4 regions of the Micromonospora sp. NPDC049175 genome follow, and region 2 is predicted to be linked to each of the others. Evidence: riboswitches for the same ligand, from Rfam matches in the RefSeq annotation. Region 2 holds a riboswitch; each other region holds the start of a gene.
What was found. A riboswitch is a leader RNA that binds a small molecule or an ion and turns the genes downstream of it on or off. The one in region 2 is predicted to bind cobalamin.
Positions count from the first base shown of each region.

Region 1 (3,095 bases), on a different contig from region 2:
CCTCGAAGGCCACCGGATCGGCCCCGATGCCGGAGATGTCACCCCCCGCTTCGCCGGGCTCATTCACAGGCTGTCCTCTCTCGTAGCCTTCACACCTCTACTTCGTAAGACGGGCCGCTTGTGTTACCGAACGCTCCGGCCGACCGATCGGCCCCTCGCGCCGCCGACGCGGCACCGCGTACCCGCCCGCCCTGCGGCACCGCGTACCCGCCCGCCCTGCGGCGGCGCTGCCGGTCCGGTTGGGCAGCTGCCCTGGTGATGCGGCATCATCGAGGGCACCGGCGACTGGCGGCACGGGGATGGTCGAACCATCGGGGAGCCTCTCGCGGGCGTCGACCGCCTGGGCGCCTGCGTGGAGGAACATCATGACCACGACACGTGGATCCGCAGAGCACCACACCCCGGCGGGCACGGCCCGGCTCCTGCCGGGTGCTCCCGTCGCCGAAGCCGTCCTGGCCGAGACCGCCGCCGCTGCCACAGGCCTGCGCCGCCGCGGGATCACACCGAGCCTGGCCACGATTCTCGTCGGCGACGACGACGCCAGCGCCGGCTACATCTCCATCAAGCAGCGTCAGGCGGCCGAACTCGGGTTCGACTCCCCGCACGTGCACCTGCCCGCCACCGCCACCCAGGCCGAGCTGCACCAGGCCATCGCCCGCTTCAACACCGACCCGGCCGTGCACGGACTGCTCGTGCAGTACCCCGTTCCGGGCCATCTGGACTACGACGCGGCGCTACAGACAATCGACCCGGACAAGGACGTCGACGGCATGCACCCGCTGAACATGGGACGCCTCGCCGTCGGCCTGCCCGGCCCGCTGCCGTGCACCCCCGCCGGCATCGAAGCCCTCCTGGCGTACCACGAGATCCCCGTCGCCGGTCGCGAGGTCGTCATCCTCGGCCGGGGCGCCACCCTCGGCCGGCCCCTGGCGATGCTGCTCGCCCAGAAGCGCCCCACCGCCAACGCCGCCGTCACCGTCGTACACACGGGCGTGCCCGACTGGGCCCGCTACACCCGCCGCGCCGACATCCTCGTCGCCGCCGCCGGCGTACCCGGGATCGTGCGACCCGAGCACGTCAAGCCGGGCGCCGTCGTCATCGGCGCCGGCGTCCGCTACGACGGGCGACGCCTCCTGCCGGACGTGGACGAAGCGTGCGCCGAGGTCGCCGGCGCCATCACGCCCCGGGTCGGCGGGGTCGGTCCGACCACTGTCGCGATGCTCTTCCGCAACGCCGTGCGCGCCGCCGAGCGCGCGAGTCGGTAGCTATGCTGCCGGTGGCACAAACGTTGCGAGGTGCCCCCGCGCGAGTGGGGAGAATCGGGAAGCCGGTGTGAGTCCGGCACGGGCCCGCCGCGGTGACCGGGGAGCTGCCACCCACGCGTACCAGACGCAGCCACTGGCCCTGAGGGGCTGGGAAGGCGGGTGGCCAGCGCAGATCCGGGAGTCCGAAGACCGGCCTCGCGTCATGGGCCCCGTCAGGGGCGCGAGCGCAGCGGGAGCCTGCCGTGAACACCGGACTCTACGAGACCATCCACCGCCGCCGCGACGTACGTGCCCAGTTCACCGGGGCGCCGATCCCCTCCGAGACGCTGGATCGGATCCTCACGGCGGCGCACGCCGCGCCGAGCGTCGGTCTCTCCCAACCCTGGGACTTCATCCTGGTCCGCGATCCCGAGCTGCGGCAGGAGTTCCACCGACACGTGGAGCGGGAGCGGAACACCTTCGCGGCCACTCTCGACGGCCCGGCGGCGGAACGCTTCGCCCGGATCAAGATCGATGGTGTACGGGAGTCGACGTTGTCGGTCGTGGTCACGTACGACCCGGAGCGGGGTGGGCCGGCCGTGCTCGGTCGTCACGCGATCGCCGACGCCGGCCTCTACTCGGTCTGTCTGGCGATCCAGAACCTGTGGCTGGCCGCAACCGCCGAGCAGCTCGGGGTCGGCTGGGTCTCGTTCTACCGGGAGCCGTTCCTGCGCGAGCTGCTCGGCATCCCGGCCACCGTCCGCCCGGTGGCGTGGCTCTGCCTCGGCCCGGTCACCCATCTGGAGCAGACGCCGGACCTGGAGCGGCACGGCTGGCGTCAACGTCGCCCGCTGTCGTCGGTGATCCACCACGATCGTTGGTCCGGGTGACTGCAGCCCTGGGCGCGCAGCCGAGCGCGCGAGCCAGTAGCCCGGTTCCGCCGTTACCGCCAAGATCACTTAATGCTGAGTAGTCAGAACGGGTCGCCCACAACTACTCAGCATTAAGTGATCGAGGCGGCTACCTGCGCTCCTCGCCGCATCGGATGAGGCTCACCGGACCCAGCCCAGAAAGCGCCGGTGCAGCACCCCGGCGGACACCCAGGTCAGGTCCTCCGCAGCCCAGACCAGGTAGGACGCCATGTAGAGACCCAACGACACCGCCGCGCCATCGAACTCGGCACGCAGCTCGGTACGCCGGGTCCGACAGGGCCAAGGGGCGTCACAGCCGCCGCAGGTCCACAACGGAAGGACCGGGCCATGGGTGGTCACTGCACCCTGTTCGGGGAGAGGTCGGCGGCGGACCGGGCGTGCCAGCGGGCGACCCATTCCGCCTGGCAACAGGGGTACGGAGACAGCCGCGCCCGCCACCAGCGACAGCCCGCACAGAGGCCGTCAACGCCGGGCGAGTCCACGGACAGGATCGGCCCGAGGTGATCCTCGATCATTCCTGCTCCTCCCCTGGCCAGTGGCCGCGCCGGATCGGGATGCGGTGTCTAGCTCGGCACGGCAGGTCCGCCCCGCATCGGCAGATCCGCCGCCACCGCCGCCATGACCAGACCGGCCGATGTCGCCGAGCGAAGGTCAGCGCCACCGCCAGCAGGTAGTCGTCGTACGGCACATGCTTCGGCACCCGACCTCCCGGCGAGTTGTCCCGCCGTTGCCTGGCGTGACCACTCCACCACACACCACTCGATGATGTCTTGTCAATCTGCAAGTGACGATAGTCAAGTGTAAGTTGCGCTTAGTTTCAGGCCGTGAAGCGACCGCGCTTGTACGGGCCTGGCGAGTTGGCCGCCCTGTTCAACGTGTCGCGGCAGCGGGTCCTGCAGATCACCCGCCGACCCGGCTT
Region 1 covers NZ_JBICSY010000013.1:15,720-18,814, reverse strand. The annotation lists gene ACGFH8_RS32610 (RNA polymerase sigma factor) at 1-67, opposite strand, end outside; gene ACGFH8_RS32605 (bifunctional 5,10-methylenetetrahydrofolate dehydrogenase/5,10-methenyltetrahydrofolate cyclohydrolase) at 366-1,265, shown strand; cobalamin riboswitch at 1,277-1,478, shown strand; gene bluB (5,6-dimethylbenzimidazole synthase) at 1,508-2,134, shown strand; gene ACGFH8_RS32595 (hypothetical protein) at 2,297-2,515, opposite strand; gene ACGFH8_RS32590 (DNA-binding protein) at 3,001-3,095, shown strand, end outside.
Region 1: linked by a shared signal. The riboswitch ahead of bluB (5,6-dimethylbenzimidazole synthase) and the one ahead of cobN (cobaltochelatase subunit CobN) in region 2 are both predicted to bind cobalamin.

Region 2 (3,095 bases):
GGGCGCTCTCCTTGTGGACCGTGCCCGCCCGGTCCACGTACGACAGCACGTGCGGGCCGTCGACCCACACCGCGAAGTCGCCGTTGACCTCGACCCACTCCGCTCCCGGCGGGATGACCTCCTTGTGGAAGGACAGGTTGAGACGACCGTCGAACGCGTCGATGCGCAGCGCGCCACCGTCGTAGAGCAACGTCGCCACCCGGCAGGTGCCCGTGGGGTCGGGGTCGGCGACGACCACCCGCTCGGGCGGCCCCAGCTTCGCCGGCAGGCGGATCGGGAACCGTACCGCTCGTCGTGCCTCGTCCAGACCGGCGATCCGCTGCCCGGGCAGCGGCGACGCGACGCCGCTGGGCGTCGTCTGGTCGGGCGAGACGGCGATGCTGACGCCGGCGAAGCGCAGCAGCCCGGACACCACGTCGGCGACGGCGGCACGGGTCGGCGGCAACACCGCCACCAGTACGGCGGCCAGCGCCGCCGCGGCGAGCGGACGCCACCGCAACGCCGGCCGGTGGAGCCGTTCGCGGACCTGGGCGCGCACGTCGGGCGGCTCGGGCGTCTCCAGCCAGGTGGACAGGTCACGCAGTTCCCGTTCGAGGTCACCCATGCCGGACCTCCTCCCGGTCGAGGAGGCCGCGAAGCTTCGCCAGGGCCCGGGACGTGCGCGACTTCACCGTGCCCCGGGGCCAGCCCAGCGTCGCCACCGTCTCCTCCTCGCTGAGGTCGAGGAAGAACCGGCAGACGATCACCTCACGGTCGCGTACCGGAAGTTGCCGTAGGGCCCGCACCAGCGCGGCGCGGCGCTCCCCGGCGAGGACCGCACCCACCGCGTCGTCCTCGGCGATCTCCGACGCCGGGTCCGCCGCCGCGGCGCGCAGGACGAGCCCGTCGCGCCGGCCGCGCGACCGGTGCAGGTTGCGGGTCTCGTTGGCGACGATCGCGAGCAACCAGGACCGGAAGGACGACTCGCCCCGATAACGGGACAACTTGCGGTACGCCTTCACAAACGCCTCCTGGGTGACGTCCTCGGAGTCCGAGCCCGCGCCGAGCAGCACCGCCGTCCGGTACGCGGACGCGGTGTGCCGAGCGACCAGCAGGTCGTACGCCTCCAGGTCACCTGCGCGAGCGCGGGTGACGAGCGCCTCGTCGTCCAGGGGAACCTCCGTTCGGGATCACACTCATGACACCGCCCACGCTCGGCGGGTTCCAACCCTCGTCGGGTCAGCTGTCTCCCACCCGGCGTGCAGCGTATTGCCAGGATTTGGTGCTGCACTGGAGGGGCGTCGAGGGAAGGGGTGGGGCATGAGCTGGTTCAGTCGGCGGTCACGGGGTGCCGAAGCGACCCCGACGAAGCTGGACCGGGAGGCGACCCGGGACGACCTCGCCGCGCTGGAGGCGTTCGTCACGAGCCGGCGCGGGGTGGAGTTCTACCTGGAGCCGGAGACCACCGCGACGGACACCACGGTGGTGGCGATCGCCCACGACGGGGAGTGGATCCGGCGCCGCACCGGCACACCACGGGCGGCGGGGTCCATCGCCCGCAAGCACGCGGTGCCGCTGTACGAGGCGGGCCGCACCGGCTATCCGGAACGGATGCGGGTGTGGAGCCGCGCCCACCCGGAACGCCACGCCCGCTGAGGCGGGTCCCCGGCTCAGGCTCGTCCGCTCAGGCGGTCGCGACGGCTGAGTGGCAAAGAGGAGCCGCACAGGCACTCGACCCCCTCTGCGGGCGCCCTCCGCCACCGGCCCATCAGCTTGCCGTCTGGTGCGTCAGGCGACCCCTGCGCGCCGATATTTCCGCAGGTCAATGTGGTGAGCGTGGCCGGACGACGCCGGGGTCGGCGTTGACCGGCGGCGCGGCGGTGTGGCAGCATTCGCGGCCTGACGGCAGTGAAGGAAGTCGGTGCGATTCCGACGCGGTCCCGCCACTGTCACCGGGGAGCGATCCCCCCTCGTGAGTCACGGCCGTGTGTCTGCGGCTGGAAGGCCGGGGGAGAGCGTCGATCCGGAAGCCAGGATACTTCGGCCGTCGGGATGTGCCCCAGGGCGTGGACACCCGAGGAGGACCCGATGACGCACAGCGTCTCATTCATCGACGATCATCGTCATGACCCGCATCGCGGGCGCTGCGCCGCGCCCACGGCCGGCCGCGCCGGCACGTCTCGGGCCGGCCGCCGCGGCGTACGCCAGGCCGTTGGCTTTCGGTACCGCTGAGTCGAACGCCTGGCGCTGACCGGCCCCGACGTCCGCGTCGGCATGCCGTCCACCCGGGCCGTCGTACCGGCTGACGCCGTACCCACCCGCTTCGTCCGGGCCGCCTCCGTGGCGGCCGGGGCGTCACTCTCCGGAGCCTGCCGTGCGCATCCTGCTGCTCTCCACCGCCGACACCGACCTGCTGGCCGCCCGCGCCAGCGGCGCCGACTACCGGCTCGCCAACCCCGCGCGGGTCGCCGCCGACGAGGTGCCCGCCCTGCTCGACGGGGTCGCCCTCGTCGTCGTACGCCTGCTCGGCGGTCGGCAGGCGTGGCCGGACGGTCTCGCCGCGGTGCTCGCCACGGGTGTGCCGACGGTGGTGCTCGGCGGCGAGGCGCTGCCCGACGCGGAGCTGATGGCCATCTCCACAGTGCCGTCCGGGGTCGTCACCCAGGCGCTGGCGTACCTGGTCGAGGGCGGGCCGGACAACCTGGCGCAGTTGGCCCGGTTCCTCTCCGACACGGTGCTGCTCACCGGCGAGGGGTTCGCCCCGCCCGCGCCGACCCCGGCGTACGGCGTGCACGGCGAGCACCCGACCGACCCGCGACGGCCCACCGTGGGGATCGTCTTCTACCGGGCGCACGCCCTCGCCGGCAACACCGACTTCGTCGACGTCCTCGCCGACGCGGTCCACCGAGCCGGCGGCAACCCGCTGCCGATCTTCTGCGGCTCGCTGCGGGGGCTGACCACGGGCGCGGGCCCGCTCGGGCTCTTCGCCCGCTGCGACGCGCTGCTGGTCACCGTGCTCGCGGCCGGTGGCGCGGTCGCCGCGGACGCCTCCGGTGGCGGCGACGAGGACGCCTGGGACGTCGGCGCCCTGGCCGCCCTGGACGTGCCGATCATCC
Region 2 covers NZ_JBICSY010000006.1:164,897-167,991, reverse strand. The annotation lists gene ACGFH8_RS24055 (hypothetical protein) at 1-604, opposite strand, end outside; gene ACGFH8_RS24050 (RNA polymerase sigma factor) at 597-1,052, opposite strand; gene ACGFH8_RS24045 (hypothetical protein) at 1,300-1,635, shown strand; cobalamin riboswitch at 1,891-2,020, shown strand; gene cobN (cobaltochelatase subunit CobN) at 2,354-3,095, shown strand, end outside.

Region 3 (3,095 bases), on a different contig from region 2:
CGCCCACGTTGTCGGCGATGATGTCGAACCCCGCCCCGTCGGTGTATCTCTGCACGTACTCCTCGACGCTTGTCGAGGTGTAGTCGATCGCCACCGCGCCCAGGCTCTCGATCAGACTAATGCTCGCCGGCCCACCCGTGGCGTACGCCTCCGCGCCGCGAGCCTGGGCGAGTTGGACGCTCACGTATCCGACACCGCCGGCGCCGCCGTGCACAAGCACCTTCTGCCCGGCACGGACTCCGGCCCGGTCGACAAGCCCCTCCCAGGAGGTGATCGCCGCCAGGGGCAACGCGGCGGCCTCCCGCATCGAGAGGGTTTTCGGCTTGCGGGCCAGGAGCCGCGCGTCCACGGCGGCGTATTCGGCAAGCGACCCCTGGAGGTCGCCCACTCCCCCGCACAGCCCGTACACCTCGTCCCCCGGCGCGAAGTCGGTCACGTCGGCACCGGCCGCCGCGACGACGCCGGCGAGGTCCAGGCCGAGCACCGCCGGAGGCTGGACGCGCGCGTGCGCGGCCTTTCCCGCCTGGATCTTCGTGTCGAGCGGGTTGACCCCGCTGGCGACGATCCGCACCAGCACCTGCCCGCGCTCGGGGATGGGTCTGTCGATCTCCTCGACCAGGAGCGGAACGTCGAACTCCCGCAGCACCGCAGCGCGCATAACCATCCACACTCTCCGTGACCGAGTCTTCACGTGGACGCTATCCGACCAGATCGACGGCGGGGCGGGTTCCTCGGACCGGCCAGCACCGCGACGGGGGGCCGAACGCGGGTCAGCCGTCGTCGGCGCCGTCGAGCAGCGCGCGTCGCAGCGCCAGCCGGTGCTCGCGGCGGATCTCCGCCTCCCGGTACCGTCGCCGGTCCCCGTCGGTCTCGGGCAGCAGCGGCGGCACCGTACGGGGCTGGCCGTCGTCGTCGATGGCGACCATGACCAGGTGGGCGGTGGCCACGTCGGTGGGTGGCACCGCCCGGTCCCATCGGTCGGCGGTCACCTTGACGGCCACCTCCATCGAACTGCGGCCGGCCCAGGTGATCCGGGCGTCGACGTGCACGACGTCGCCGACCCGTACCGCGCGCAGGAACGCGGTCTCGTCGATGGCGGCGGTCACCGCCGGCCCGTCGGAGTGCCGGGCGGCGACCACACCGGCGACGGAGTCGATGAGGTTGAGGATCCGGCCGCCGTGCACCGTACCCATCAGGTTCGTGTGGTGCTGGTCCATGATCTGCGACAGGGTCAGGTGCGACGCCGACGGCGCTCGGCCGGCGATCGTGGTGGTGTCGTGCACAGCGGTAGTCCGTCCCTCGGGAAACCACGCCGCCGGTCGCGGACACACGCTGACGAGGACCTGGCCGTGCGCCACACGCACGGCCCGTCACCGGCTCAGCCCACCCGCGAGGCCGACGGCAGCGCACACGGTTGTGTACGCGGCGCCGGCAGGTCTTCGGACTCGCGGGCCTGACCGGTCGTGCCGGTCCCCTACTGGCCGTCGCTTCCCAGGCCGCTGGCCCAGTGCTGATGACGGCTGTCGTTCCCACTCACCGCTGCGGGGCAGCCCCGGATTTCCACCGGGTTCCCTCTTACGACGCCCAGCCGGTCAGGACGGGGCGAACCAGCGCCGTCGGCAGCATAGCTGGCCAGGGAATCTGTCCACCGGGGGCATCGTGCCGCAGCGGCCCGCGTGCTCGTCGTCAACTTTTGTCGTTCGAGGAAGAAGATCGCCACCTCTTGAAAAAAGTCTCGCGAGGGTGAGGATATCCAGATGCGTCGTCTCCCCCAGACTTGCGGCCGGGTGGTCTCGGGCCTCCTCGCGTTCCTCCTCGCCTCGGCGGTCGCCCTCCTCGCGTCCGCCCAACCCGCCGCGGCGCACGGGACCCTCGCCGCGTCCACGCCGGCGAGCGGGACCACCGTGCGCGAGCCGTTCACGGAGGTGCGGCTCTCCTTCACCGAGAAGGCCGCCGCCAACGCGTTCTTCACGGTCACCGCCCCGGGTGGCACCCGGGTCGACAACGGCTGGTCGCAGGGGGAACCCAAACCGCTGGAGAAGCCGGTACGGGAGTACTTCCTGGTCAACGGGCAGTTCGAGCCGCGGGAGTACACGACGGGGTTCCCCGCGGTGGTGAGCGTCGCCCACCTGCCCGCCAAGGGCCAGTACTCGGTGAGCTATCTGTCGGTCGCCTCGGACGGCGACACCGTGCGGGGCACCCTGACCTTCCGCTACGACGGGCGGGTGACGGCGGCGCCGAAGGGATGGAGCCCGCCGTCGACCCAGCCGGACCCGGCCCTGGTGGCCGCCGCCGAGCAGCACAACAGCGGGCAGGCCTCGGCGGTGCCGACCACCGCGGACGATCCGTCGAGCCCGCCGGCTGCGGCAGCTCCGTCGACCGGGTCCACCGAGGAGAGCGGCCGCGGAACGGTGGCCCTGGCCGGCTGGGCGGTGGTGGTCGCGGCGGCCCTGGCGGTGGCCGGGTACGTCGTCTGGCGTCGCCGATCGGCCTCCGCCGGCACATCCACCGGCCGGCGCCGTACCTCGGCGGCGACCTCCGGTCGACGCGGCGGTGGTGCCCGTTCTACGACCAAGGCCGGCGCGGGCCGGACCGTCGGGGCCAAGGCTGTCGGGGGCAAGACCAGCGGGGGCAAGACCAGCGGGGGCCGGGCTGTCGGCGGCAAGACCGTCGGTGGCAAGGTCGGCGTCGTCGCGCCGGTCACGGGCGACAGGGGGCAACCCGCCACCGTGCCGGCGGCGCGCAAGAGCAACACGGTCGTCACGGCCCGCACGGGCGTCGCGGCCGATCCGACGCCGATCGATCAGACCGGCGGCGGTACGGACGGCGAGCCGACGGTCGAGCCCGGACCACGGCCCGACACGGACCTCGCGGCCGCGACCCCGGGGTCCCGGCTGACCAACACCCACCTGGCGCTGCTCGTCGGCGGGCTGGTGATCGCTCTGCTGGCCGGGTTCGGGCTGGCCCGCATCGGGACCGGCGACGGGAACCCGGCGGACCGCAGCGCCCGGCAGCCCGCCGGCGCTCCGCCCGCCCCGGGCCAGGAGGGCGCCGCGAACGACGGGCACCAACACCCGGCGGGCACCGGTCCGCAC
Region 3 covers NZ_JBICSY010000001.1:170,066-173,160, forward strand. The annotation lists gene ACGFH8_RS00710 (zinc-dependent alcohol dehydrogenase family protein) at 1-664, opposite strand, end outside; gene ACGFH8_RS00715 (acyl-CoA thioesterase) at 771-1,217, opposite strand; cobalamin riboswitch at 1,413-1,627, opposite strand; gene ACGFH8_RS00720 (copper resistance protein CopC) at 1,758-3,095, shown strand, end outside.
Region 3: linked by a shared signal. The riboswitch ahead of ACGFH8_RS00715 (acyl-CoA thioesterase) and the one ahead of cobN (cobaltochelatase subunit CobN) in region 2 are both predicted to bind cobalamin.

Region 4 (3,095 bases), on a different contig from region 2:
TTGTGGCAGTGCTCGCCGGTGGCGACTCCGATCGGAGCGACGGCGCGGCGGACGGCGGCGTGGCCCAGGATGTCGTCGGGGCTGGTCGGCTCCTCGATCCACAGTGGCTCGAACTGGGCGAGGGCCTTGACCCACTCGATGGCCTGACCGACGTCCCACACCTGGTTGGCGTCGATCATCAGGTTGCGGTCCGGGCCGAGGATCTCCCGGGCGATGCCGCACCGGCGGATGTCGTCCTCGAGGTTGGCGCCCACCTTCAGCTTGACGTAGCCGTAGCCGGTGTCCACCGCCTCCTGGCACAGCCGGCGCAGCTTGTCGTCGCCGTAGCCGAGCCAGCCGGCCGAGGTGGTGTAGGCGGGGTAGCCCGTCCGGTCGAGCTCGGCGAGACGGGCCGCCTTCGTGCCCTCCTTGGCGCGCAGGATGGCCAGCGCCTCGTCCCGGGTCAGCGCGTCGGACAGGTAGCGCAGGTCCGCGATGTCGACGAGTTCCTCGGGGGACATGTCGACGAGCAGCCGCCACAGCGGCTTGCCGGCGACCCGGGCGACCAGGTCCCACGACGCGTTCAGCACGGCGGCCAGCGACAGGTGGACGACGCCCTTCTCCGGGCCGAGCCACCGCAGTTGCGAGTCGGAGGTGAGCAGGCGGTAGACCGCGCCCATGTCCGACGCCATCGTCGCGACGTCCACGCCCACGAGACGCTGTGCCTGGTGGACGGCCGCCGCGACGACGATGTCGTTGCCCCGGCCGATGGTGAAGGTCAGACCGTGGCCCGCGAGTGGCGCACCGGTGCTGTCGACGCCGTCGGTGTGCAGGACGACATAGGCCGCCGAGTAGTCGCCGTCCTTGTTCATGGCGTCGGAGCCGTCAGCGGTCAGGGAGGTGGGGAAGCGGACGTCCTCGACGGTGACGGCGGTGATCTGCGGCATGCGCTCCTCGCCCGGTTAGGCTAAAGATCAGATGATCTCTGGGAGTATACGGAGGGTCAATCCGACGCGTCAACGACGTCGATCACCCGGGAATCGAAGACATCTAATGTTTTTCCCGCGCCGCTGATTCGTCGACGTGCCGTCGGCGTGGTCGACGTGCCTGGTCCGCAGGCCCCGGCCGGGGCGATGGCGGTCTGTGTCGCGCTGGTAGACGCCCTGACTGCCGGCGACGCCGCGGGCTGCGGAGGCGCCCCGAGACCGATGGGGACGGTGACGCGAGAAGTGGATAGTGGTCCGGAAGATTGGATGTCCACTCCGGAAAGTTGCATTGACCGTCGAGTATGGGTAGGGGTCTTTACATCTAAAGACTTAATACATCACACCTTTCCGAATGTCGACACCCGCTCGGCCTGCCGCGTGCCGCGCGGGCGTTCGCCGGCCGCGCGTCGACGGGACCCGGCCCGGTAGGCGTGGCCGGTGACGACCATCACGGGCGTCGCCGTCGACACGCCCGAGACCGACATGTGGGGTGTGACAACGGCAGCGTCCCTATATATGGTGTCGAGCGCAGCTGGTTCGACCGCTCAGCCCGAGCGGTCGAGGCAAGAGGGAACCCGGTGGAAATCCGGGACTGTCCCGCAGCGGTGAGTGGGAACGACAGCCGTCATGAGCACTGGGCCACGAATCGGCCTGGGAAGCGACGGCCAGTAGGAGACCGGCCAACCCGGTCGTGCCCACGAGTCCGAAGACCTGCCAGCGCGCCGCGTACCCACACCCGGGTGAGCGGCGGTCCGAGGCCGCGTGGGACGGCCGACGCCACCTGACCCACGCCGTCCCGGCGTGGCGTCCGCCGGTGTCTGTCTCCACGCGTTCGAGGGGCCATCAGGTCTCGAACTCGCGAGGAGTGAGTGGTGACAGTCACCGAGGTAGTCCCGGCAGTCGGCGACCCGGCCGTACGGCGGACGCCGATGCAGGTCCGCAAGCGCAACGGCGCCACCGAATCCGTGGACGTCAACAAGATCGTCCGGGCGGTCGAGCGGTGGGCCGACGACCTGACCGACGTCGACCCCATGCGGGTCGCCACCCGCACGATCAGCGGCCTGTACGACGGCGCGACGACTGCCGAGCTGGACCGGCTCTCCATCCAGACCGCGGCCGAGATGATCGGCGAGGAACCGCAGTACTCCCGCCTCGCCGCCCGGCTGCTCTCCAGCTACGTCGGCAAGGAGGTCCGTCGGCAGGGCGTGACCTCGTTCAGCGCGGCGATCCGGATCGGCCACGCCGAGGGCCTGATCGGCGACGACACCGCCGCGTTCGTCGCCGCGCACGCCCCGATGCTCGACGACGCCGTCGATCCGGACGGTGACCGGCGGTTCGAGTACTTCGGCCTGCGCACGGTGTACGACAGGTACCTGCTGCGCCACCCCACCAGCCGCCTGGTGCTGGAGACCCCGCAGTACTGGCTGCTGCGGGTGGCCTGCGGGCTGTCCCAGACGCCGGACGAGGCCGTCGACTTCTACCGACTCATGTCCAGCCTGGCCTATCTGCCCAGCTCACCGACGTTGTTCAACTCCGGCACCCGGCACACCCAGATGTCCTCCTGCTATCTGGTCGACTCCCCACGCGACGAGCTGGACTCGATCTACCAGCGCTACGCCCAGGTCGCCAACCTGTCCAAGTTCGCCGGCGGCATCGGCATCGCGTACTCCCGGGTGCGCTCCCGGGGCGCGCTGATCCGCGGCACCAACGGGCAGTCCAACGGGATCGTGCCGTGGCTGCGCACGCTGGACGCGAGCGTCGCCGCCGTCAACCAGGGCGGCCGGCGCAAGGGCGCGGCCTGCGTCTACCTGGAGCCGTGGCACCCGGACATCGAGGAGTTCCTGCAACTGCGGGACAACACCGGCGAGGACGCCCGGCGCACCCACAACCTCAACCTGGCCAACTGGGTCCCGGACGAGTTCATGCGCCGGGTCGAGGCCGACGAGATGTGGTCGCTGTTCGACCCGCACGAGGTGCCCGAGCTGCCCGACCTGTGGGGGGAGCGGTTCGACGCCGCGTACCGCCAGGCCGAGGCGCAGGGCCGCCACGTGCGGCAGGTCCCGGCGCGGGAGCTGTACGGGAAGATGATGCGCACCCTGGCCCAGACCGGCAACGGGTGGATGACGTTCA
Region 4 covers NZ_JBICSY010000004.1:526,261-529,355, forward strand. The annotation lists gene ACGFH8_RS19410 (L-fuconate dehydratase) at 1-926, opposite strand, end outside; cobalamin riboswitch at 1,482-1,699, shown strand; gene ACGFH8_RS19415 (ribonucleoside-diphosphate reductase subunit alpha) at 1,895-3,095, shown strand, end outside.
Region 4: linked by a shared signal. The riboswitch ahead of ACGFH8_RS19415 (ribonucleoside-diphosphate reductase subunit alpha) and the one ahead of cobN (cobaltochelatase subunit CobN) in region 2 are both predicted to bind cobalamin.